2 regions of the Mediterraneibacter sp. 210702-DFI.3.120 genome follow, and region 2 is predicted to be linked to the other one. Evidence: predicted binding sites of a transcription regulator. Region 2 holds the regulator's gene; the other holds the start of a gene.

Region 1 (11,238 bases), on a different contig from region 2:
ACCGTTGCATTTATTCTTATCGTAGTAATAGAACATTGCCGCAATCATCTGAATGGTCTGTTTGTTATAACGTTTTGAAGCATCTACTGCTGTTTTGTTGCCCTCCTGAAACTTTAATGTTGGATTGGTGCAATACAGACTTTCTCCTGATTTCGTACCAAGTCTTCCTTCATTCCAATGTTGTAGCACAGGCCAGTTTGGGTCATTATAGTCAACTACATAGATTGCACCGATTCCCCTTTCGATCGCCTTTGTATAAACAGTTTCTCCTGCCCTTGCCGCTGCATATACGCCTATGCTTTGTATCTTCTTTTCATCTGTCTGATCAAAAGTTTCTTCCTTGTCTTCCTCCTGTTTACCCTCCGTTTCATCGCAAAATCCCACACCGATATCTTTCAGGATTTTTTTTACTTCTTCTGCCCAGCGCAGTTCTTCTTCAATATCAACCTCCGTTTTTTCTCCGGCCTCTTCAGGCTGTTTTTCAAGTTCTTCGGCCTTGACAATTCCTCCATATGTCATTGCATAGAGAATACAGATCAAAAAGACTGACATGCAGAGGATTGTTATAATCTCTCCGCGTCCTTTCATTCATTGTCCTCCCTGTCGATACACATCTCTTTCCCCAGCTGAAGTTTCCCTTCCTGTGCATAATAAAAATAAGCATGATTGCTTAAGATTTCTTCCTCAGGCACCTGCGTTTCATTGATTTCCCGCACCATTCTTTCTAATTCTGACTGACGGATCTGAGAGGATTCCGGTACGATGATCACTTCATGGACACTGCTTGGAAGAACATAGAAATTTTCCTTTAAGACTCCTGCAAGCATGTCCAGAATATAAGGGTATGCAATACAGGCCGCCCCATAATTTTTCAGTTTATTAGACAAAACATACATTTTATCTTTTTCCGGAAGTTCCAGTTCTTCATGAATATGCCAGGTTCTTCTTAACAAATTCTCCCGATCATGTTCCCCCGGAGTTGATCTGCTGAGCAGTTCATACACTGCAAAATTCATTCCGAAACATTCTGCCGGAAGCAGACGCTTTGTATTTTCTTTTGCCACATTCCAAAGCTGTTCTTTTGTCACCTTCCATTGTCTCATATGTAGATCTTTGATCAGCATCACTGCCGTCCCATCATTGTCCGCTTCTACAAGTACTGCAAACACAAGTGACAGATCCAAAAATTCTCTATGTGGAACATCCAGAAGTAATTCCTTGTTTTTCTCTGTGTTGATCAGTCGAAAGATGATTCTGTCTTTTACCCCTTCGAAAGAAAGCATTCTCTCATAATCCCATGATTTTTCCTGTCGGATTTCTTCATATAGCCCCACCAGATCTTCAATGATCCAATCCATCTGTTTCCCTTTTTCATATAGTTCAAAAAATTCTTCCAGATAGATTGTCGGCGATATATTAACACCCGGCGTCTCCAGGATTAGTCCTGTACGCTCTGTTGCATTATTTTTTTTCGTCGTATAGACGTTTACCCTGACACCTCCATTTAACTCCTGAGTCAGTTTTTCCTTTACCGCATTTACAAATTCTGTATAATTCACTCTTCTCCTTCCTGATTGCGGTTCATAAAATTAAAATGAGAAACCAGTACGAAATGTACTATTTCAATTGAGTTAGAATTTCCCGGAGAGTTCAGAATCTCTCCAAATAGAATTTCTTAAAATTTAGAACAAATATTATGTGTTCTTTATTATAGACAGGCCTTCCTTAAAAAGCAAGCCAGAATTTTGCATAAATCCGAATTGATTTTTTTAGTGAAAACAGAGAATTTCATCTGATTTTGTCAAAGAAAAAAGGAACCTGCATAATACAGATTCCTTTTTGAAATACAGCTTAAACTGTACTAAATTCGTAATTAAACTCTTGACAGATACTCGCCTGTACGTGTATCGATCTTAAGAACATCACCTGTCTCAACAAACAGCGGTACCATAACAGTAGCTCCTGTCTCAACGATTGCAGGCTTTGTAGCTCCCTGAGCTGTGTCACCCTTGAATCCCGGTTCTGTCTCTGTGATTGCCAGTTCTACGAACAGCGGCGGCTCAACTGAGAATACGTTACCCTTATGGGAACAGATCTTAACATTCTCATTCTCTTTTACAAATTTCAGAGCGTCTCCAACTACATCAGCGTTGAGAGCGATCTGATCATATGTCTCTACATCCATGAAGTTATACAGATCTCCATCCTGATACAGATACTGCATTTCCTTTCTCTCAATGTGTGCATTCTCGAACTTCTCTGTCGGACGGAATGTCTTCTCTACTACACCACCACTGATGATGTTTTTCAGTTTTGTTCTTACGAACGCTGCACCTTTACCAGGTTTAACGTGCTGGAATTCCAAAATCTGGAAAATATTTCCCTCAATCTCAATTGTTAAACCATTCTTAAAATCTCCTGCTGAAACCATGTATAATCCTCCTTAATTGCATTTCGTTCAGACAATGTAACTGTTCGTTACAGACTTTTTGCTTCTACCATTCTATACTAATTTGCGACTTTTTTCAATCTTTTTTTGCTCTTCTTATAGAAATGAAGCACAATCTTCTCTAAATACCGCTTTAAAACGATCTGAATCTCTTCTTTTGGATTGATCGGATGCACTAAAATGTTGTGTATTCCGACCCTCTTTGCGCCCCATACGTCTGTAAAAAGCTGATCGCCGACAAACAGCGTGTTCGTCTGATCTGTTCCCATGATCTCCATCGCATGAAGATAATTCTTTCTTGCAGGCTTCAGCGCATTATAAATATAATGTGTCTGGATCTCCTGATTAAACATCTCTACACGTTTTTTCTGATTGTTGGACAACAGACAGCTTTCAAAACCAATCTCTCTCAGTCTCTGAAACAGTCTCTTTGCACGTTCATCTGCCGGTGCACCGTGAGGAACTAATGTATTATCAATATCAAAGATTACCCCCCGGTATCCTTGCTCATATAGTTTTTCAAAAGGGATCTTATAAGTCGATCCCAAATATTCATCTGGAAAAAATTTTTCAAACATTATTTTCATCTAACTCCGTAAGCTTTGAAATCAATTCTTCTATGATCCCAAGAATTGATTTCATTATAACAATTCAGTGAAATGATGTCTACTGTTTTTCCAACGCATCCTGCACATTTCTCCTGAATTCTACCCATGCGTCCTCATCCTCTACAAAATATTTCGGACAGATTTTTCCGGTTACATCATAGTGACGGATCACCTGATCTGCTGTCAGATCATATTTTGCACAAAGCCATGCTGTAAGTTGTACAAGTGAGCGGTATGTTGCATCAGTAAACTTTCCATTCTCATCCGGATGACAACATTCAATCGAAATCGTATCCGCATTGCGGTCATTTGAAGCATATGACATCTCCCAGGTCGGAATACACTGAATAATCTCTCCTTCCAATCCTATCACAAAATTACTGCTTGCCGAAGTCTCATGGCTATCTTTGAGACCATTAAAATAATCTCTGTTATCCTGCGCTGTACTCCCCGGATTCGCTGTGTAATGGACAACAATCCCATTCACATGGTCAATTGTTGTCCCTGGTCTGGAATACGGATTTACATCTAATAACTGTACATCCATCTCCGGCTGCGTAGCATCCACATCAGCATATTGATTTTTCTTTTGTATACAGGATTTAAAAAGAAGAAAAAGCAGTAAAATCATTAATGGGATCATTATGATCCGCAGCATTTTCCTGCCTCGCTTTTTCTTCCTTCGTGTATTCTTCGGCAATGTTTTCCGCCCTGCCAGCTGATTTCGTCTTGACGTACTCATTCGGTATTTCTCCTGATTTTTAATTCTCTCATTTCCATCGTTTAAAACAAACATCTTCTTATTTCAGCTATTATACCATATGTTTCTTAACCATTTATGAATTTTGTCTTAACTGTTTTATATTCGTATAAAAGAGAAATTCCCGGCAGATCCAGCTCTCACTGAACCTCCGGGAATTCCTCAAGGCGTTCCTATATATTATTTTATTATATCAGGGATGTGATTTTTCATCCCGTCAGGTAATGCGGAATATCCGCAGTACTTCCAAATTATCAGTCTGCATAAAATCTGCAAACTTCCCAATTACTCGTCTACACTGTAGTTCGGAGCTTCTTTTGTAATATGAATGTCATGTGGATGACTTTCTTTCAATGATGCCGCAGAGATCTTCACAAATCTTCCGTTCTCTTTGAGTTCTTCGATTGTGTGTGTTCCGCAATATCCCATTCCTGAACGAAGTCCACCCATGAGCTGGAATACCGTATCTTCTACAGATCCCTTGTAAGCTACACGTCCTTCTACTCCTTCCGGAACAAGTTTCTTTGCATTCTCCTGGAAATAACGGTCTTTACTTCCGTTCTCCATCGCTGCGATGGATCCCATTCCACGATATACTTTATATTTTCTTCCCTGGTACAGTTCGAATGTTCCCGGGCTTTCATCACATCCTGCAAAGATGCTTCCCATCATACATACATTCGCACCTGCTGCGATTGCCTTTGTCATATCTCCTGAGTACTTGATACCACCATCTGCAATGATCGGAATACCATACTCTTTAGCAACTTCGTAACAATCCATAACAGCTGAAACCTGAGGTACACCAATACCTGCAACGATACGTGTTGTACAGATAGATCCAGGTCCGATACCAACTTTAACTGCATCTACACCAGCTTCGATCAGTGCTCTTGTAGCCTCTCCTGTAGCCACATTTCCAGCGATCACCTGAAGATCCGGGAATGCATCCTTAACCATCTTCACTGTGCGGATAACATTCGCTGAATGACCATGTGCTGAGTCCATAACAACAACATCTACATGAGATTTCACAAGTGCTTCTACACGCTCCAGACAGTTTGCTGTGATACCAACAGCTGCTCCACAGAGAAGTCTTCCCTGCTCATCCTTTGCTGACAGTGGGTACTTGATCTGTTTCTCAATATCTTTGATCGTGATAAGTCCTTTCAGATTACCCTCATCATCTACGATCGGAAGTTTCTCTTTTCTTGCTTTGGCAAGAATCCTTTTTGCTTCCTCTAATGTAATTCCTTCTTTTGCTGTAACAAGTCCTTCTGAAGTCATGGATTCTTTGATTTTCTTAGAGAAATCTGTCTCGAACTTCAGGTCACGGTTTGTGATGATTCCGACAAGTTTACGTCCCTCTGTAATCGGCACACCTGAAATACGGTATTTTGCCATCAGGTCATTTGCATCTTCAAGTGTATGCTCCGGTGAAAGAAAGAAAGGATCTGTAATAACACCATTCTCAGAACGTTTCACCTTATCAACTTCCTCTGCCTGTGCTTCAATAGACATATTCTTATGGATGATTCCGATTCCACCCTGGCGAGCCATAGCGATTGCCATTCTATGTTCTGTAACAGTATCCATTCCTGCACTCATCATCGGAATATTCAATACGATTTTCTTTGTCAGATGTGTTGACAGATCTACCTGATTCGGAATTACTTCTGAATAAGCCGGTACAAGAAGAACATCATCAAATGTAATACCTTCCCCTATAATCTTACCCATTATACTTTACCTCTCTTTCTTAAGAACCCATGAAACTGCTTTGAAATGGCAGTTAATGTATCTAAAAATCTTTTGTAATTATTAACTGATATACTACAGAAATTCCCGAAGGATGTCAAGAGTATTTTCCCTGATGTGCTCATAATTTGTATTGATTTATTTTAACCTCTATTATTAAGTTTTACTTATAAGTACTCCTTTATTTATTATCTATGCGACAAACTGAGCCTTTTTTAGAACAAACAAAAGGTTCTATCTGACATTACGAAAATGTGATAGAACCCTCTGTTCCTGCTGCTACAGATCTCTATGTAACAGCTCTTTTATTATATTCTTATAGAAATTCTGCAAATCTTCCTGATGGATAGATTACATCATTCCCATTCCACCTGCTCCGCCTGCTGGCATAGCCGGTGTATCCTCTTTAATTGTAGATACAACAGACTCTGTTGTAAGAAGTGTAGAAGCAACACTTGTTGCGTTCTGAAGAGCACTTCTTGTAACCTTCGCCGGATCAAGGATTCCCTTCTCAACCATATCTACATATGTCTCATTGTAAGCATCGAATCCTGTTCCTACTTCAGACTCTCTTACTTTGTTTACAATAACTGCTCCCTCAAGTCCTGCATTCTTCGCGATCTGAGCCAGCGGAGCTTCCAGTGCTTTCAGGATAATCTTGGCACCTGTCTTCTCATCTCCCTCAAGAGTCTCTGCGAATTCTTTTACCTTCTTAGAAACATGGATGTATGCGGATCCACCACCACCGATGATTCCTTCTTCAACTGCTGCTTTTGTAGCATTCAGAGCATCTTCCATACGAAGTTTAGCTTCTTTCATCTCTGTCTCTGTAGCTGCACCTACACGGATAACAGCAACTCCGCCTGCAAGTTTTGCAAGTCTCTCCTGAAGTTTCTCTCTGTCGAAATCAGATGTTGTCTCTTCGATTGCTTTCTTGATCTGTCCAACACGATCTGCGATTGCGTTCTTGTCTCCACATCCGTCAACGATAACTGTATTCTCTTTCTGAACCTTAACAGATTTTGCACGTCCAAGCTGATCCATTGTAGTTTCTTTAAGGTCGAATCCGAGTTCTTCAGAAATCACCTGTCCACCTGTCAGAATTGCGATATCCTGAAGCATCTCTTTTCTTCTGTCACCATATCCAGGTGCTTTTACTGCTACAACGTTGAATGTTCCACGCAGTTTATTCACGATCAGAGTTGTGAGTGCCTCACCCTCGATATCTTCAGCGATAATAAGAAGTCTTGCTCCAGACTGAACGATCTGCTCAAGAACCGGAAGAATCTCCTGGATATTGGAAATCTTCTTATCTGTGATCAGAATATATGGATCATCCAGAACTGCTTCCATCTTCTCCATATCTGTTGCCATATATGCGGAAATGTATCCACGGTCAAACTGCATACCTTCTACAAGGTCAAGCTCTGTCTGCATTGTCTTAGACTCTTCGATTGTGATAACTCCGTCGTTGGATACTTTTTCCATTGCATCTGCAACCATCTGTCCAACTTCATCATCTCCTGAAGAAACTGCAGCAACTCTTGCGATCTGCTCTTTTCCGTTGACTTTGCTGCTCATCTCACGGATTGCTTCTACTGCTTTATCTGTAGCTTTCTTCATTCCTTTTCTCAGAACGATCGGGTTTGCTCCTGCCTCAAGGTTCTTCATTCCTTCGTGAACCATTGCCTGTGCAAGAACTGTAGCTGTTGTTGTACCATCTCCGGCAACATCATTTGTCTTAGCTGCAACTTCTCTGATCAGCTGTGCACCCATGTTCTCAAATCCATCTTCCAGTTCAATCTCTTTCGCGATTGTTACACCATCATTTGTAATAAGCGGAGCACCGAATGATTTATCAAGTACTACGTTTCTTCCTTTTGGTCCTAATGTTACTTTAACTGTATCAGCTAACTGATTCACACCTCTTTCAAGTGCTGCTCTTGCTTCTGATCCGTATTTGATTTCCTTTGCCATTTTAACTGCATCTCCTTTATATTTGTCTGGGTATTACTCTACAATTGCAAGAATATCATTCTGCTTTACAATGATGTATTTCTCTCCTTCAAGCTCTACATCTGTTCCGGCATATTTGGAATAAATTACTTTATCTCCAACCTTAACCTGCATTACAACTTCTTTTCCATCCACAACTCCGCCAGGTCCGACTGCGATTACTTCTGCTTCCTGTGGTTTCTCTTTTGCCTGTCCCGGTAATACGATTCCGGACTTTGTTGTCTCTTCTGCTTCTAACTGTTTTAAAACGATCTTGTCACCTAATGGTACTAATTTCATTGTAATTCCTCCTTACTTTATTAGCACTCATTTCTCTTGAGTGCTAACCCATGAATATAAAATAGCACTCCCCATTTCATTTGTCAACACAGTTTACATATTTTTTATAAAAGAAAAGCCATGGGGCTTTCTCTGCCTCACAGCTTTTCTTTCGTCTCTAAAACTTCTCTATGATCTTCTTTCGTTCATCTCATAGAATCCGTTCTCAATTTTAAACTTCAGTAGATTCCTGTCTTCCGACTGGTATCTCTCTTTCACAACACCGGAGCAACACAACAGCTCTGTCCCCGTTGAAATATAACATCTGTATTTTGCATCCAGCAGAATCGTTGTCAGAGGATCTTCCATCACTTCAAGATAAATGTAATCTTCTTCTGTATCATAATGATCCACCTTACAGACTCTTGTTGTATCATCAAAAATAGCATCTGCTGAAATCACTTTTTCCATCTGCAGATCAACCGGATTTCCCTCGTACATCTTGTCTTCTCCTTCTGCTTACATCCGCTCTTTCTCAATCCTCTCGAGCTCTGTAAATACATAATCATTCAGAACTTTAATATAAGTTCCTTTCATTCCTGAAGAACGTGATTCAATTACTCCTGCACTTTCAAACTTGCGAAGTGCATTCACGATAACCGATCTTGTAATTCCCACACGATCCGCTACCTTGCTGGCAACCAGGATTCCCTCTGTACCATCAAGTTCTTTAAAGATATGAATGATTGCTTCCAGCTCTGAGAAAGAAAGTGTGCTGATTGCTGCCTGAACGACATGTTCTTTTCTTGTCTCTTCCGCACTTTCTTCATTCACTGAACGAAGCATCTCAAGTCCTACTACAGCAGTACCATATTCACTGAGAATAATATCATCAATAGAATACGTTGCATCCTGTTTGTAGATAAACAATGTTCCGAGACGCTCCCCGGCAATATCGATCGGTGTGATGATTGCCTGACATCCTTCCACAGCATCTGAAGAAAAACCAAGTGTCTCCAGATTAACATTCTCTTTTGTAGACAGAACACTCAGCAATCTTTCATTAAGCATATTATCAATATGAGATCCTACAGATTCTGTGATCAGTTCACTGATTTCTCTCACCTTATTGCTTTTGCTGACTCCAAGAATCTTTCCCTTCTTGCTGACTACCAGCACATTTGAGTCCAAAATCTCTGTCAGTACCGCACAGATATCATTAAACACAACTTTGCTGGAGTTATTATTATGCAGCAACTTATTAATCTTTCTGGTCTTATCCAATAATTGTACGCTCATTGTCTCCTCCACATGATTTGCTCTTATTCACTACTTCTAGCAAACAGTAACTATTATTTCCCAAGTTGTATACACAAATCAAATTTCAAATTCCTTACTAGCTTATATTATCATACAATTCAGAAAATAGCAACGTTGTGTTTTTCTGTTTTTTGAAATATTTAATCTTCTTTCTTAATTGTTTCCACATATCCGCACTTTTCATCAGCACAAACTAATTTATTGCCTTTTTCTACCATGTATCCACCACATTCAGGACATTTCTTACTGGATGGCTTCTGCCAGGACATAAATTCGCATTCCGGATTATCCTCACATCCATAATACTTTCTTCCCTTTTTCGTTTTGCGGATAACAACTTCTTTTCCACACACAGGACACGGAACTCCGATCTTTTCCAGATATGGTTTTGTATTTCTGCATTCCGGGAATCCCGGGCATGCAAGGAATTTACCATGCGGACCGTATTTGATCACCATGTTACGACCGCACTCTTCACAGATCACATCTGTTACTTCATCTTCAATCTTAACTTCCTCAAGCTCTTTCTCTGCAATTTCAACAGCTTCCTCAAGATCCGGATAGAAATTACGGATTACTTCCTTCCACGGAACCTTTCCTTCTTCAACCATATCAAGAAGACCTTCCATATTCGCTGTAAAATGAACATCTACAATACTTGGGAATGACTGTTTCATAATATTATTAACAACTTCACCAATCTCTGTCAGATAAAGATTCTTGCCTTCTTTTGTAATATATCTTCTTCCAAGGATCAGAGAAATGGTTGGGGCATAGGTACTTGGACGTCCGATCCCAAGCTCTTCCATTGTCTTTACAAGACTCGCCTCTGTATAATGTGCCGGCGGCTGCGTAAAATGTTGCTTTGGATCAAATTCTTCTTTTGTAAGAACAGAATCCATGCTAAGATGTCCGACCAGTACATTGCTCTCTTCCTTCTCTTCCTCTGCCTCTACATACACAGAGCGAAATCCATCAAATGCAACCCTTGCTGTTGATACAGTAAAGCAGTACTCACCGGCTCCGATCTTGACTGCTGTTGTCTCATACTTCGCCGGCTGCATGCGGCTTGCTGTGAAGCGTTTCCAGATCAGCTGATACAGACGGAACTGATCTCTGCTTAATGAATCCTTGATTGCTGCCGGTGTGCGTGTAATATCTGTCGGGCGGATCGCCTCATGCGCATCCTGAATCTTCTTATCTGCAGACTTTGTTTTTGTTCCTTCTGCTACATATGCTTCCCCGTAAGTCTCAGCAATATAGCTTCTTGCTGCTGCATCAGCTTCCTCTGAAATACGTGTAGAATCCGTACGAAGATAAGTAATCACACCGACTGTTCCATTCCCTTTAATGTCCACACCTTCATACAGCTGCTGTGCAATACGCATTGTCTTCTGTGTACCAAAGTTCAATGCCTTGGCAGCTTCCTGCTGCAGCGTACTTGTCGTAAATGGGAGTGGTGCTTTACGCGTCCTCTCACTGTTCTTGATATCTGTAATCTGGAACTCTTCGTTCTCTAATTTCTTTAAGATCTCGTCCATCTCTTCTTTTGAATGGATCGTCATCTTTTTCTTCTCTGTTCCGTAGAACTTCGCTGTCAGAGGACGTTTCTCACCTTTTACTTTCAGTTGTGCATCCAATGACCAGTACTCTTCCGGAATAAATGCATCAATCTCTGCTTCCCTGTCTGCAACAATACGAAGTGCGACTGACTGTACACGTCCGGCACTCAACCCACGCTTTACCTTTGCCCAAAGCAATGGACTGATCTTATATCCAACCATACGGTCAAGCTCTCTTCTTGCCTGCTGTGCATCTACAAGATCCATGTCAATATCGCGTGGTGCTTTCAAAGATGCTTTCACAGCATTCTTTGTAATCTCATTAAATGTAATACGGCGCATTTTCTTCTCGTCCAGCTTCAAGGCAGCAGCAAGATGCCAGGAAATAGCCTCTCCTTCACGGTCAGGGTCGGTTGCAAGATAAACTTTGTCTGATTTCTTCGCCTCTTTTCTGAGCGTTGCAAGAATCTCTCCTTTTCCACGAATGGTAATATATTTTGGTTCGTA
Region 2 (11,238 bases):
CCTTATATCCCTCTGCTTTTGCCTTTTCAACTGCCAGTGCAACACACTCGCGCTCTGTCTTGCCGGCATCAAGGCAGTTCTTGTATTCTGTATTCACCTGTTCTAATCTGTCCAGCTCTTCCTTACTGTAAGTTGTCCATGCATTTTTTCTGTCCATGTCATTCTCCTCCTGTTCTATCTTCCATGCTATTTTAAAGTTATAAAGAAACAGCCCAAACTGAATCCACAAGCTTACCTGTGAACTACAGTCCGGGCTTTTCTTATTTATCTTACCACTCGAATTTCTTCTCGAAGTATGCTTTCAGATCTTCAATCTTAACTCTTTCCTGTTCCATTGTATCACGGTCACGTACTGTAACAGCTCCGTCTTCCTCAGAATCGAAGTCATATGTTACACAGAATGGAGTACCGATCTCGTCCTGACGACGGTAACGTTTTCCGATATTTCCACGATCATCGAACTCACAGTTGTAGTACTTGGATAACTCTGCAAATACTTTCTCTGCGCCTTCGTTCAGTTTCTTGGAAAGTGGGAGCACACCGATCTTAACCGGAGCCAGTGCCGGATGGAAATGAAGTACAGTTCTCATATCCGGTTTCTCTTCTGTTCCGATATTCTCCTCATCATATGCACTGCAAAGGAATGCAAGTACAACACGGTCAGCACCAAGTGATGGCTCGATAACGTATGGAATGTATTTCTCCTTTGTCTCATCATCAAAGTATGTCATATCCTGTCCGGATACATTCTGATGCTGAGTCAGGTCATAATCCGTACGGTCAGCGATTCCCCACAGCTCACCCCATCCGAATGGGAAAAGGAACTCAACGTCTGTAGTAGCCTTACTGTAGAAGGAAAGCTCTTCCTGATCATGGTCACGGTAACGTACTTCCTCATCTTTCAGTCCAAGAGATGACAGCCAGTTCAGGCAGAAGCTCTTCCAGTAATCAAACCACTCAAGGTCTGTGTCTGGTTTGCAGAAGAACTCAAGCTCCATCTGCTCGAACTCTCTTGTACGGAATGTAAAGTTACCCGGTGTGATCTCGTTACGGAAAGACTTACCGATCTGTCCGATACCGAATGGAAGTTTCTTTCTGGATGTACGCTGTACATTCTTGAAGTTTACAAAGATACCCTGTGCTGTCTCAGGACGAAGGTATACTGTGTTCTTCGCATCCTCTGTAACACCCTGGAATGTCTTGAACATCAGGTTGAACTGACGGATATCTGTAAAATCATGCTTTCCACAAGTCGGACATGGAATGTTATTATCCTCGATAAATGCTGCCATCTGCTCCTGTGTCCATCCGTCTACAGAGCTCTCAAGCTCGATTCCATTCTCTGCTGCATAATCTTCAATAATCTTATCTGCACGGAAACGCTCATGACACTGTTTACAGTCCATCAGCGGATCACTGAATCCTCCAAGATGTCCGGAAGCAACCCATGTCTGTGGGTTCATAAGGATTGCACAGTCAACTCCAACGTTGTATGGATTCTCCTGAATGAACTTCTTCCACCATGCTCTCTTCACATTATTCTTAAGTTCAACACCAAGATTACCATAATCCCATGTGTTGGCAAGTCCGCCGTAGATCTCAGAACCCGGATATACGAATCCTCTTGACTTTGCGAGTGCTACGATCTTGTCCATTGTCTTTTCAACCATTGTATGTTCCTCACATTCTTTTTTATCATTTACATTATTTATATACCTTATGCACTTTGGTCAGTATTTTCAGAGAAGTTATCCACATTTTCTTAAGAAAATATTCACCTTGCACATCAATGTTACTTATTATAACTACTAATGCCTTATTTTTCAAGCTGTTTTAAGTACTTCTCTTTATGTTTCCGCTTATATTCATACATAACTTCATCCGCTCTTTGCAGAATCTCTTCGGTAGAAACTATATCATGTCTTTCAGGGAGTTCTGTAATACCGTAACTGAAGCTCTTCGGATAGTCATTGTCTTCCTCCTTACAGAATACTTCATACACATGCTCAAATTTCTTCTTCATAATTTCTTTCGAACAATTCAGGAGCACAATACAGAATTCATCACCGCCAAGACGCACAAAGAGATCTCCCGGCCGAATGTTTGCTTTCACTATATCGACAAAATGTTTCAGATACTGATCTCCTTCCTGATGTCCAAAATAGTCATTCACATATTTCAAATGATCAAGATCACAATAACAAAAGACAATCTTCTTTCCTGTAGCAAGCATCGTCTCCGCCCGTTCATGGAACAGATGACGATTTCCAATCCCTGTAAGTTTGTCTCTGTAAGCCTCTTCTTCAAGTTCCTCTTCTCGTTCTTTCAACTGCTTTGTCATTGTATTAAATGCTTCTGAAAATTCTCCCAGATAAGAAACACTCTGAGAATAATCCCCTTTCGCCACCTGCTTTGCCTGCCAGGTGAGATGGTTCAGATTCGCATGGATATTCTTCAGATTCTCACAGAGGAAATTATCTCGCCCCGGCGCTTCAATTGACAGATTTCCCTTTGAAATCTCCGCTGAATAATGCTTCACTTCTTTCACCGCTTTATCCAGATATTGAAGACCTTTTCCAAGTTTCCAAAAAGGTTCGTCCAGCTGTTCAAGATCCAACTTTGCATTCTCGGAATCATATATAATATCCCTCAGATATTCAAATAATATCTCACAGTTTTTCTCTTCCATAACTAACTGTCACCTTCTCTTACATCTGCCTGGAAACGGCAGACACGGCCTCCTGTAGCCCAGCAGTCCGTTTCCACTGCTACATATTCCTTTCCAGAGTATAAAGATAAAATTCCGGAAATAAATCCTTCATCATAATTGCAGACAGTCTCACCAAGCACCGGAAGCCCCGAACAGTCCGCATCTTCCGAGACGGTCAGAATGATCTGCCCGCTCTCCTCGTCTACTGATTCAATACGGAGTACTCCAATCTTCATTTCTGCCATCTTCTTCTGGAGTTCACCCACAAACTGATCCAGCGGCTGATTCAGATTCAGCATCTTACGTGCAAAAAATTCTCCCGCTTTCCTTCCCGCATTTCGGAAAATCTCAACCTGTTCTGCTCTTCCGTAACGTACCGCAAGCTCGTCTTTTATAGAATATTCCAATAGCCGATATACAATCACAGGGAGTTCTCCTCCAAGATTCCCCCTGCTGTTCTCATCATATTCAAGGTAGTCTTCGAAAGAAATCGGTTTCTTCTCCTTCATAAAAATGTTCTCGTCCATCATTTTTCTCTTTTCTTTCCTCTGCTACTATTACATTTACAACAAAATGCACTCGTTTCACACTGTCATGTAACAGGTGATATAACCGTAGTATAGCATGATTTTTTTCATGATTCAACAATTGCATAATGTCTTAAATGTTGTTGAGAATTTTTAAATAATACCCCAAATATCACAGCAATGTCTGCAGTATCTCCAGAGACTTGAACTCCTTATCTACATACATCTTCATCAACCGTCCCATCACACGTCCAAACTTCTCCAGCACTTCCGGCTTCACGTTAAATGTATATAATTTCTCAATTGTACTGGATTCAATATACTGCATCGTATACAGCGTAGAACCGTCAAGAAACATTCCATCTCTCACTTCTCCGTCACATTCATTACACACAAGTCCGCCCTTCGCCGCGCTGAACACTGCCGGCCTCGTCCGGTCGCCACACTGTACACACTGGAACACCTGCGGTCCCTGTCCGTTGATTGTCAGCACTTTCAACTCGAAAATGTAACGGATCAACTGATTCGGAAGATGTGGATTTGTCAGCGCACGCATCGTCTGATAAAGTAATTTTAAAAGTTCCCGCTCATCATTTCGTTCCCTCGCATAGTAATTCGCAACCTCAAGGAAATAAAAGCCATAATATGCACCTACCACATCTGCTCTCAATTCTGAAAAATAATTTGATACATTTACAGACTGAATTGTGTAAGAAGAACGACCTTCATACATGATGAATTCACCGAAAGTAAATGGATTCACCGCTCCCACTAGAGGACTGTTTGGTCTTCTTGATCCCTTTGCAAAGGCTGAGATCTTCCCCTGTTCTTTTGTAAGTATGACAACTCTGCGGTCGTACTCGCCCACCGGTGCGACAGAAAGCACCATTCCTGTCAAAACGATCTGATTCACGATGAAAGTCACCTTCTTTCTGCTATATTTGTAAAGATGTTGGAGACAAAACCCACAACTACGATGCCTGCGGATGCTTCGTGCAACGCATTTCCAATATCTTCTAATATATCCGATTTCGCGTGTAAATACAAGGAGATGTTCTAGGAGGGATTTTTTTGGATATGAGTTTTGCTGGATGTTTGACACATGTTAAGATTTTGGAAAACCAGACCAAGAGAAACTTGCTATAAATCATCTATTTAACCTTGATTCCCTGAATCTGCTTTTCAATTATTCCCATATCATATTCTTCAGCGTATTAGCGACTTACATCGCTAGATATGCTAAAAAGCGGCAGCCACCAACCTCTCAGTCAGCAGCTGCCGCTCTCATCATTCTCTTTTTATTCTTTATCCTCAAAGGCCTCTTTCATCTTATCCATGAATCCTTTTTTCTTGCCTTTTTTCTCTGATTTCTCAGATTTTGTAGCAAGGTCATCATGCTGATGAAGTGTATTTCCACTAAGCTCATCGAATTTTCTCAGAGCCTCTTTCGCCTCTGCGCTTAATCTCTCCGGTGTTTGGATCACTAATGTTACATAATGATCTCCTCTTACCTGAGTATTTCTAAGGGATGGAACTCCCTTTCCTTTCAGACGTACTTTTGTATCTGTCTTTGTTCCCGGTTTTACTGTGTAGAGAACGTCTCCGTCTACAGTTGGAATCTTCACATCGCCACCGAGTGTAGCCACTGCGAAGGAAATCGCAACGGTTGAGAAGATATGCATATCCTGTCTCTGGAAGATTGGGTGTCTGGATACGTTAACCTCAACGAGGAGATCTCCTCTCGGTCCTCCATTAACTCCCGGTTCTCCTTTTTCACGGATGCGTACGCTCTGTCCGTTATCAATACCTGCCGGAATCGTAACTTTGATCTTCTTTCTGCTGGATGTATATCCTGTACCTGCACATTTCGGACATTTCTCTTTCACGATCTTACCGGAACCACCACAGTTCGGACATGTTTGTACATTCTGTACGGTTCCAAAGAAGGACTGGGATGTATATACGACCTGACCTTTACCACCGCACTTTGGACATGTCTCCGGTGATGTTCCAGGCTTTGCACCTGTGCCGTGACAGTCTTCGCAAGGATCTTTCAGCACAAGATCCAGTTCTTTCTCACATCCGAAGACAGCTTCCTCGAATGTGATGCGGATGCTCTTTCTGATATTAGCCCCTTTCATAGGACCATTGCTTGCGCCGCCTCTTCTGGAGCCACCGAACATATCTCCGAAGATATCTCCGAAAATGTCGCTGAAATCTGCTCCATTGAAGTTAAATCCGCCACCGAATCCACCTGCTCCGCCGCCGGCACCGCCATCAAATGCAGCGTGGCCGAACTGATCATACTGACGACGTTTGTCAGCGTCACTCAGAACGGCATAGGCTTCGGAAGCCTCTTTAAACTTTATTTCTGCTTCTTTATCCCCTGGATTCATATCTGGATGGTACTTCTTCGCAAGCTGGCGGTATGCTTTCTTGATTGTAGCATCATCTGCATCTTTGCTTACGCCGAGCACCTCATAATAATCTCTCTTTGCCTCTGCCATAACACAAATACTAACCTTTCTGTATCTCTTTCTTAACCTCAAGAAATTCTACGAAGCTACAAAGCTCCGTAGAATTTCTCTTCATGCTTCATTTATCTGATGCCCTGCTGCCTGTTTCTCTTCTGTCTTACCGGCATCTTTTCTATATTTTAGACTTCTTTGTAATCTCCGTCTACAACATCATCACCCTGGAAACCATCCGGAGCCGGACCAGCTTCTGGTGTAGGACCAGCCTGTGCACCTGCACCTGCTGCAGCACCTGCCTGCTCATACATCTTTGTGAACAGTTTCTGTGCGCTCTCCATCAGTTTTTCCTTCGCAGCTTTGATCTCTGCTACCTGCTCTTCTGTTGTGTTCTCCGGAGCAGATTTTGCAAGGATATCTTTCAGTGCCTGAACGTCAGCCTCTACAGCTGCCTTCTCTGTAGCATCGACTTTGTCGCCAACCTCTTTGATTGCCTTCTCTGTCTGGAATACCATAGCGTCTGCTTCGTTTCTTGTATCGATTGCTTCTTTACGTTTCTTATCCTGAGCCTCGAATTCAGCTGCTTCTTTTACAGCTTTATCGATATCGTCATCAGACATATTAGAACCTGCTGTGATTGTAATATGCTGCTCTTTACCTGTTCCAAGATCCTTAGCAGATACATTTACGATACCATTTGCATCGATATCGAATGTAACTTCGATCTGCGGGATTCCACGTGGAGCCGGCGGGATTCCATCAAGTCTGAACTGTCCGAGGGACTTGTTGTCTCTTGCGAACTGTCTCTCACCCTGTACAACGTTGATGTCTACAGCTGTCTGGTTATCTGCTGCTGTTGAGAAGATCTGGCTCTTCTTTGTCGGGATTGTTGTATTTCTCTCAATCAGTCTTGTAGCTACACCACCCATTGTCTCGATAGACAGTGACAGTGGAGTTACATCAAGAAGAAGGATGTCTCCTGCGCCTGCATCTCCTGCAAGTTTACCACCCTGTACGGAAGCACCAAGTGCTACACACTCATCTGGGTTAAGGGATTTGCTAGGCTCTTTGCCTGTCAGTCTCTTAACTTCTTCCTGAACAGCCGGAATACGTGTTGATCCACCAACGAGAAGTACCTGTCCAAGCTCGGAAGCTGTGATTCCTGCGTCAGAAAGTGCACGTCTTACCGGTTCCTGAGTCTTTTCTACGAGGTCTCTTGTCAGCTCGTCGAATTTAGCTCTTGTAAGGTTCATATCGAAATGCTTCGGTCCTTCAGCTGTTGCTGTGATGAACGGAAGGTTGATATTTGTTGTTGTTGCACTTGAAAGCTCTTTCTTTGCTTTCTCTGCAGCTTCTCTTAATCTCTGAAGAGCCATCTTATCTGCTGAAAGATCTACGCCTTCTTTTGCCTTGAAGTCTGCAAGCATGTAATCTGTGATCTTCTGGTCGAAGTCATCTCCACCAAGTCTGTTGTTACCGGCTGTTGAAAGTACTTCGATAACTCCATCACCGATCTCGATAACGGATACGTCGAATGTACCACCACCAAGGTCGTAAACCATGATCTTCTGCTCTTTCTCGTTGTCAAGACCATAAGCAAGTGCAGCTGCTGTAGGCTCGTTGATGATACGTTTTACATCAAGTCCTGCGATCTTACCTGCATCTTTTGTAGCCTGACGCTGAGCATCGTTGAAGTAAGCCGGAACTGTGATAACAGCTTCTGTTACTTTCTCACCAAGGTATCCTTCTGCATCTGCTTTCAGTTTTTGAAGGATCATTGCAGAAATCTCCTGTGGAGAATATTTCTTGTCGTCAATATCTACTTTATAATCTGTTCCCATCTCTCTTTTGATGGATGAGATTGTTCTTGCTGCGTTTGTTACAGCCTGACGTTTTGCAGGCTCACCTACAAGACGCTCTCCTGTCTTTGTAAATGCTACAACAGACGGTGTTGTTCTTGCACCTTCTGTATTCGCGATAACTGTTGGCTGTCCACCTTCCATAACGGCTACACAGCTGTTTGTTGTACCAAGGTCAATACCAATAATTTTTCCCATGATAAATTTCCTCCTCTATCTAATCTCTGAATCTTGTTAAAAATCAAATTAGTTTGCTACTTTTACCATGCTGTGTCTTACAACACTTTCACGGTACATGTAACCTTTCTGGAATTCTTCTGCGATGATGTTCTCACCGAGCCCCTCATCTTCTACATGCATCACTGCGTTGTGGAAATCCGGATTGAATTCCTGACCAACTGCCTCGATTGGTTTTACTCCAACGGATTCCAGTGTAGTCATAAGCTGTTTGTAGATCTTCTCCATTCCTTCTACGAACGGAGCATTCTTCTCCTCCTCCGGTACGGAACCAAGTCCACGCTCGAAGTTGTCTACAACCGGAAGAATCTTTTCTATGATATCTTTCGCTCCGATCTCGTACATCTGGGATTTCTCCTTCTCAGATCTCTTGCGGAAGTTATCAAACTCTGCCATCTGACGAGTAACGCGGTCTGTGAGTTCCTCGATCTTCTCGTCTTTCTTGTCCTTCTTCTCTTTCTTTCCGAAGAACTTTTTCTTACCTTCTGATGCTGCTTCTGAATCTCCTTCAGTCTCAGTTGCTTCCTCTGTTGCTTCTTTCGCTTCAGCCTCAACTCCCTGGGCATCTTCTGTTTCTACTGTCTCTTCAGCTTCTGCCTGCTCTTTTGCAGCCTTTGCTTTTGCCTCTTCAACAGCTTCTTTTACCATATCTTCTTTGCTCATGTTCTCTGTCACCAGCTTTCTACCTTCCTATTATTACTCTTTGGGTTCTTTATTATAAATCGCATCCAACTCACTTTGCAGCGTTTTCAGCGTCTTCATGACATGTTCATAATCCATTCTCTTCGGACCGATGATTCCAATCGTTCCTTTCATACCTTCTCCCAGCTCATATGTGGCGGTAACAACACTGCAGTCTTTCATGGTCTTAACCGGAGTTTCATCTCCGATGTAAACCTGTATGCCGTTGTTCTCCTCACTTGCCAGTGTCTCTGTCACCAGATCTGCCAGCTGCTGTTTCTCTTCAAATGCACTGATGATCTCCTGTGCGCTCTGCTTATCACTAAGCTCCGGATATTTGAAAATATTCGTTGCGCCGCTTGTGTAGATCTCCATGTCATTATCTACATGAATGATCTCTGCCACTGCATCCAGTACATGGCCGACAACCTCGCTGTGGATACCAGCCTGTTCTTTCAATCTGGCAATCAGACCTAATGTAATCTGATCAATGGATAATCCATTCAGTGTCGTGTTCAGAAGCATATTCAGCTTCAACAGATTCTCGTTACTTAAGGTTTCTCCAACTTCAATGATCTTATTCTTGATCACATTACCACCAAGTACGATGACTGCTACGATCTGTTCTTCATCCACCTGTGATAGCTGAATGAACTTCAATGTGTTCCGGCTGTTGACCGGTGCGGAAACCATCGTTGCATAATTGGTGTTCGAAGCAAGAACCTTTGCTGCCTGCTGGAGTACCTTCTCGACCTTATCGGTCTTCTCAAGAAGTGCATCCTCTCGTTTGCTAATCTCCTGCTCCTTATTCTCCATCAGAAGATCTACATAAAAGCGATATCCCTTATCTGATGGAATTCTTCCTGCCGATGTGTGTGGCTGGAAGATGTAACCAAGATCTTCCAGATCTGCCATCTCATTCCTTATCGTTGCGGAACTTAATTTCAAATCTGTGTATTTTGAAAGGGTTCGTGATCCGACCGGTTCGCCAGTCTCCAGATAATTCTGTATGATGGCTTTCAATATCGTAAGTTTTCTTTCACTTAATTCAGCTTCTACAGACATCTCTGTGTTCCCCTTTCTGTTCATCTTTGTTTGTTATTAGCACTCTTTGTTTTTGAGTGCTAACACCTTACAGATACTAAGATAGCACCTCGATTTCTGTTTGTCAACACTGATTGTTATTTTTATAAGTTTTTTATTTTCTTCTTATTTTATTAATAGGATGCTTTTTGGGGGAGGAAATGTGATTTTATAGAAATATTGTTGACTTGGATTGTAATTTTGTGAATTCCAGGCAAGCTTATAGCCAAATCATAAGTTGACTTGAATTATGATACATAAAATCCAGGTCAAAGACAAGTTTATTTAACTTACACTAATTGACCTGGATTTTAAAACCTGCTATCTATACTATCCCCTGATCTGTCCGTTTCCGAAGATAATATACTTTGTTGTTGTCAATGCTTCGAGTCCCATCGGGCCTCTTGCATGAAGCTTCTGTGTGCTGATTCCGATCTCTGCACCGAATCCGAATTCGAATCCATCTGTAAATCTTGTTGATGCATTTACATAAACCGCTGCCGCATCGATCTCATCCTGGAATCTCAATGCATTGTCGTAATCCTTTGTAATAATGGATTCAGAATGTCCTGTATTGTATGTATTGATATGTGTGATTGCCTCATCGATGGAATCAACAATCTTTACAGAAATAATTGCATCCAGGTACTCTGTTCCCCAGTCTTCTTCTGTTGCCGGAATAATCTCTGAACTGATTGCCTGTGCTCTCTCATCTCCACGTATCTCTACACCATGTTCCTTCAGTCTTGTTACAATCTTCGGCAAAGCTGCATCTGCTATCTTGGAATGAATCACAAGTGATTCACATGCATTACACACACCAAGGCGCTGTGTCTTTGCATTTTCAATAATATCTGTTGCCATCTTAATGTCTGCTGTCTCATCAACATATACATGACAATTTCCGGTTCCTGTCTCAATTACCGGAACCGTACTGTTTGCGACAACATTTGCAATGAGTCCCGCTCCGCCTCTTGGGATCAGGACGTCGATCCAGCCATGCATCTTCATCATCTCATTTACAACTTCTCTGCTTGTATCTTCCACAAGAAGGATGAGATCCTGAGATAACTTCTCTTTGCGGAGTCCTTCCTTGATTACACGGGTAATTGCCCGATTGGAATGGATCGCATCACTTCCTCCGCGAAGAATTACCGCATTTCCAGTCTTGAAGCAAAGTCCGAATGCATCTGCTGTCACATTCGGTCTGGATTCATAGATAATTCCGACAACGCCAAGCGGTACGCGTTTCTTTCCGATACGAAGCCCGTTCGGTCTTGTCTTCATGCCAAGCACTTCTCCGATGGGATCATCAAGTGCTGCAATCTGACGCAGACCTTCTGCCATGTCTTCAATTCGCTGTTCCGTCAGTGCCAATCGATCAATCAAAGACTGCTTCACGCCTTTCGCTTTCGCAGCTTCAATATCCTTTGCATTCTCCTGTAAAATCAATTCTCTCTCTTCTACAAGTTCATTCGCTACTGCGAGAAGCCCTCTGTTCTTTGCCTTCGTTCCAAGCTTTGCTGCCTCACGGGATGCACTCTTTGCAAGTCTTCCAAGCATCTGCATATATGTCTCCATTTTATTGCTCCTTTCATCAGCCTGCCGTTAAATATCTCTATCAGTTTCCATTCAGGAATGCCTCGGCATTTCTGCAATCCTGCCAGAGG

Evidence for each region. The regulator HrcA, encoded in region 2, represses chaperone genes, less so after heat shock. The targets are predictions, from matches to a motif close to TGTTAGCACTCNNNNNNNNNGAGTGCTAACA.
Region 1: the regulator HrcA is predicted to act here: its motif matches at 7,889-7,919, upstream of LI162_RS04840 (co-chaperone GroES).

What each region holds. Positions count from the first base shown of each region.
Region 1 is NZ_JAJCNG010000006.1:42,215-53,452, reverse strand. Features, by position in the region: gene LI162_RS04875 (SpaA isopeptide-forming pilin-related protein) at 1-588, opposite strand, end outside; gene LI162_RS04870 (DUF5688 family protein) at 585-1,559, opposite strand; gene efp (elongation factor P) at 1,874-2,431, opposite strand; gene LI162_RS04860 (YqeG family HAD IIIA-type phosphatase) at 2,509-3,027, opposite strand; gene LI162_RS04855 (peptidoglycan recognition protein family protein) at 3,116-3,799, opposite strand; gene guaB (IMP dehydrogenase) at 4,103-5,557, opposite strand; gene groL (chaperonin GroEL) at 5,927-7,552, opposite strand; gene LI162_RS04840 (co-chaperone GroES) at 7,586-7,870, opposite strand; gene LI162_RS04835 (hypothetical protein) at 8,039-8,350, opposite strand; gene codY (GTP-sensing pleiotropic transcriptional regulator CodY) at 8,369-9,148, opposite strand; gene topA (type I DNA topoisomerase) at 9,310-11,238, opposite strand, start outside.
Region 2 is NZ_JAJCNG010000001.1:5,632-16,869, forward strand. Features, by position in the region: gene LI162_RS00020 (aminopeptidase) at 1-157, opposite strand, end outside; gene LI162_RS00025 (glycine--tRNA ligase) at 270-1,670, opposite strand; gene LI162_RS00030 (sensor domain-containing diguanylate cyclase) at 1,817-2,689, opposite strand; gene LI162_RS00035 (V4R domain-containing protein) at 2,692-3,219, opposite strand; gene recO (DNA repair protein RecO) at 3,410-4,126, opposite strand; gene dnaJ (molecular chaperone DnaJ) at 4,536-5,744, opposite strand; gene dnaK (molecular chaperone DnaK) at 5,894-7,765, opposite strand; gene grpE (nucleotide exchange factor GrpE) at 7,814-8,467, opposite strand; gene hrcA (heat-inducible transcriptional repressor HrcA) at 8,501-9,550, opposite strand; gene LI162_RS00065 (glutamate-5-semialdehyde dehydrogenase) at 9,899-11,149, opposite strand.